DNA from 2 places in the Paenarthrobacter sp. AMU7 genome. Region 1 is predicted to be linked to the other one. Evidence: riboswitches for the same ligand, from Rfam matches in the RefSeq annotation. Region 1 holds a riboswitch; the other holds the start of a gene.
What was found. A riboswitch is a leader RNA that binds a small molecule or an ion and turns the genes downstream of it on or off. The one in region 1 is predicted to bind cyclic di-AMP.
Positions count from the first base shown of each region.

Region 1 (2,196 bases):
TTCTGCTGCCTTCTTGGTTTCTGCCTTCGCAGGAGCCTTCTTCTCTACGGGGGCCGGAGCCTGCACCGTGGTGACCACGGGGCGCTCGTAGGAGATGGCAACGGTGGAGTCCGCAGCGATGGTGGCCTGGACTACCGACTGGACGTCAAGGGTGGACGTCGCGGTGGACTCACGGTCCACGGTGGTGTCGGCCGCGTTGGCAGCAACACTGCCGGTCAGGACCAGGCCTGAAGCTGCGGCAATAACAGCCGCCTGGCGGCCGACGCCGCCGGCGTTTTCACTGACGGCCTTGGCGATCACGGCAAGCGAGCTGGTCTTGGGGGCCTCAGCGCGATGCCGTGCAACCTTGGATGCACTGGTCATGGTTTTCTCTTTTCGTATCCGCGTGCAGTTGGGGTACACGCGGCTCATTGGCGCGCCAGCACTTGGGGGCATGCTGGCGAACCCCGAACCGGATTGTTTCTAGCGGAGGGTAAAGAAGGAGGACGTGCCCGTGGAGGCAGCCGAGTGCAGGAGCGTGCCCTGTCCCGGGTTCAATGCGCTGATCATCATGCCGTTGCCAACGTAGATGCCTACGTGTGCTCCGCCGTTCTGCATGACCAGGTCACCGGGGACAGGAGTGCTGGTGGGCTTCATGGCCGTCCAGGCGTTGACGCGCGGGATGCTGATGCCGGCCTGGGCGTAGACCCACTGGGTGAAGCCGGAGCAGTCCCATCCGTTGGGCGTGGTGCCGCCCCAAACGTAAGGGTGGCCGATTCCGGTGTAGGCGATCGCGGCGAGGCCGGAAGCGGCGGCGCTGGAAGCAGCATCCTTGGCTTCGGACGACTTCGCAGTCACGGCGCCTGCGGTGGCCTGGTTGCCGTTGGCCGCGGTGCGCTGGGTGGTCTGCGAAGCGCGCTGCACAACCTTGGGAGCTTCCTTGGTGGCCACTACGGGGCTCTCGAAGGAAACGGTGGCGGTGGGCTCTGCGGTGACTACCGCAGTGGTGACCATCTGCTGGGTGCTGGAGGCTTCCGACTTGGAAACGTCGGTGTCCGCTGCCTGGGCCGGCAGACCGACACTGAGGACGAGGCCTGAGGCTGCTGCCAGTACGACGGCCTGACGGCCAACGGTACCGGCGTTGGATGAAACAGCCTTGGAAAGCGTGTTCAAGGGGTTCGTACGAACCGATTCGGCGCGGTGGCGCGCAGGGGTAGTGCGTGATGACACGAAGGTAGCCTCTCCCAATGCCTGCGAGGTGAGCTGTCGGATTCGGATGGGAGTCATCCGGCCACGCTGCTTCAAGGAAGCTTTGCGACTTAACCCCAAGGCCTTCTTGCGAAGACCAGAAGTGGTTCCCCCGCCCCTGCCAGACGATTTATGCGAACGGACCTCGAGTGGTGGCAGAGCTAGGCAATCCACTCAAGTGCACCGGCCCCCTAAAAAGCCGATGCGCTTTGTACGGTACAACAGTTGAACGCGAATGTCACATTCAGGTCACGGGGTGTGTCACCAATGCGAGAGACAACCATCAACTGGACTTAGAGCCAGCCCATGGGGTCAACAACTTCACCGTTGACCTGTACTTCGAAGTGGAGGTGGCAGCCGGTGGAGGCGCCCGTGGTGCCGCTCAGCGCTACAGTGTCGCCGCGGCTGACCGTCTGGCCTACTTTGACGGTGAAGGACGACAAGTGGTTGTACGTGGTCTCAAGGCCGTTGCCGTGGTCTACCACCACGCGGTTGCCTCCGCCGTACTCGTGCCATCCCGCAAAGGTGACCTTGCCACTGGCCGCAGCATGGACGGCCGTGCCGCACTGGGCCACGAAGTCCTGGCCGCGGTGGAAGTCACCGGCACCACCTGTGAGGGGGCTGATGCGGTAGCCGAACGGGGAAGCCGTGGTCAGGGTGTCCAGGGGGCTGGCCATGGTGCCCGTGGACGAGGCACGCTGGATGCTGTCGGCGGACTGCGCACTGAGCAGCTGCTTCAGCTTGCCGTCGGGGTCGGCGGCGGTAGCTACCGCAGCACGGCTGAAGTCGATCTTGGCTGATGCAGCGGCGGAAACCTCGGGCTGGCTGCCCCCGGTGACGGCCAGGGCCGACTCGGTCTGACCGGATTCCGAGGTTGCCATTACCGGGCTGGTGGCCGGCAGACCGACAGTCAGGGCAAGTCCGGTGGCGGCAAGCGCAACTCCGGCCTTTTGCCCTACACCACTGGCT
Region 1 covers NZ_CP165735.1:1,202,558-1,204,753, reverse strand. Annotated here, with positions in the region: gene ABQM86_RS05685 (NlpC/P60 family protein) at 1-363, opposite strand, end outside; gene ABQM86_RS05680 (C40 family peptidase) at 463-1,209, opposite strand; cyclic di-AMP (ydaO/yuaA leader) riboswitch at 1,214-1,395, opposite strand; gene ABQM86_RS05675 (M23 family metallopeptidase) at 1,521-2,196, opposite strand, start outside.

Region 2 (2,196 bases), 220 kb from region 1:
ATCTCCATGGTGGAGCGGCTCGCTGCAAACGCCCGCGCGTTGGCTGAGGGGCTCGCCGCGATTCCGGGAGTCGAGGTGCTCAACGACGTCGTCTTCACGCAGGTATCGGTGAGCTTCGGCAGTGATGACCGCACACACCGTGTCACGCAACGGCTGATGGCCGAGGGCGCGGTGTGGATGTCCGGGTCCTCCTGGCGTGGCCGTGAAATCCTCAGGATTTCGGTGAGTAACTGGACCACGGATGCAGGGGATGTTGCTGCGTCCATCGCGGCGGTGCGCAGCGCGTTGGAAGCCGAACCGGAGTCTGTGTAACGCGAAAACCGCGCCGGTTCCCGCCATCCGCTCCAGTCTGTACTGGTGCGGGCGGCGGCAACCGGCGCGGTAATCAAGCAGTCTGGCTTAGTACCAGTTGTTGGCCAAGTGGAAGCCCAGGGCGGCCGACGGGGATCCGTAGCGTTCCTTGATGTAGTTCAAGCCCCACTTGATTTGGGTCTGGTAGTTGGTCTGCCAATCAGCGCCCGCGGTTGCCATCTTGCTAGCCGGCAGCGACTGGACAATGCCGTAAGCACCGCTGGAAGCGTTGGTGGCGGTCGTCCTCCAGTTGGATTCCTTCTCCCACAGGGTGTTCAGCGCAGTCATTTCGCTGGCGCTCCAGCCGTAGTTGCCAAGGATGCTGGCAGCGTAGGCTTTGGCAGCGGCGGGATCGTCCACGGCCTTGGGGGCGGCAGCAGCAGCTGCAGCTTCGGCAGCGGCGGCGGCAGCAGCGGCGTCGGCGGCCTGCTTGGCTGCAGCATCAGCGGCGGCCTTTTCAGCGGCGGCCTGGTCGGCAGCGGCCTTCTCGGCGGCGGCCTTTTCAGCGGCGGCCTGGTCCGCCGCGGCCTTCTCGGCTGCGGCCTTTTCGGCTGCGGCTTTGTCCACGGCTGCCCTGTCAGCGGCGCCCTTTGCAGCGGCTGCATCCAAGGAAGCGGAGATTTCAGCTGTCTTGTTGTTGCTGACCTGGGCATTCGCCTGGGTCTCTGCAACGCGGCTTACCTCGGGAAGGGTCAGGGCGGCGTTGGCAGCAGTACCGAGCGATGCAACGCCCAGCGCAGCAGCTACAACACCGGCAACAACCGACATGCGGTGGCCGGACTTGCCCTGGCGGGCAGCGTTCTTGAGGACAGCCTGCGACTTGGTCAACGGTGCGTTGTGCTCATCGCGGTGACGCGCGGAAGGGCGCGTCTGATCATTAAATTCAGACATGTGTGATTACCTCTCAGCGCCTGCGGAGTTAGCTGTCGGGTTCGGATGAGGTCATCCGGCCGCGCATCACGCTGCGGCTTCACCCCAAGGGTCCGGCATAAATGCCTGGTCCCGGAGACTCTGGGTCCCCCGTCTCTGCCTCGGAGTAAGTACGGACTCCGGGAAGTGGCAGAGCTCGGCGCATCCCGGATGTGGGCCAGTTGGGGCGACCCACCCTTTCGACGGTACAGGAGGAATTCGTAGAAGTCACATTTAGGTAACAGAGATCACGACGACGGTGAGTCGCCTTGCTGGGTTCGTAACTTCTGTTCGGTGGCGACCACAGGGAATCGAAGGGTGAATTCCGTGCCCCCTGGACGGGACGCCACGTGCACGCTGCCGCCGTGAGCTTCCACGATGGATTCAACGATCGACAGACCCAGCCCCGACGTGCCCTCGGACCCCGATCTCGCAGCGTCGGCGCGGGCAAAACGGGAGAAGATCCGGCCCTGGAAATCCTCTGGAATGCCGGGCCCGTTGTCCGTTACGGTCACCACTGGGCTGCCGTCGGCGGAGAGCATCACGCTCGTGACCACCGTGGTGCCGGCATCGGTGTGTTTACGGGCGTTGGAGAGAAGATTGGCCAGGACCTGGTGCAGTTGCGTAACGTCGCCGCGGACCGTGACGGGTTCATCCGGGAGTTGGAGTTGCCAAATCTGGTCCGGTGCCATGATTTTCTCGTCGCTGACAGTTTCAATCACCAACTGGGTGAGGTCCACGTCCGTGATCTTGAGCGCCTGGCCTTCGTCCAGCCTGGCAAGCAGCAGCAGATCCTCCACCAGGGTGGTCATCCGTTCGGACTGGCTCCGGACGCGTGCCAGCGACTTTCGGCCGTCATCGGTGAAGTTCTCGGTCATGCTCAACAGTTCGGTGTAACCGCGGATGGCCGTAAGCGGCGTTCGAAGTTCGTGCGAC
Region 2 covers NZ_CP165735.1:987,395-989,590, forward strand. Annotated here, with positions in the region: gene ABQM86_RS04695 (aspartate aminotransferase family protein) at 1-312, shown strand, start outside; gene ABQM86_RS04700 (hypothetical protein) at 400-1,242, opposite strand; cyclic di-AMP (ydaO/yuaA leader) riboswitch at 1,246-1,433, opposite strand; gene ABQM86_RS04705 (ATP-binding protein) at 1,509-2,196, opposite strand, start outside.
Region 2: it holds a riboswitch for cyclic di-AMP, as region 1 does, so the genes downstream of both, ABQM86_RS04700 (hypothetical protein) here and ABQM86_RS05680 (C40 family peptidase) in region 1, are expected to answer to the same signal.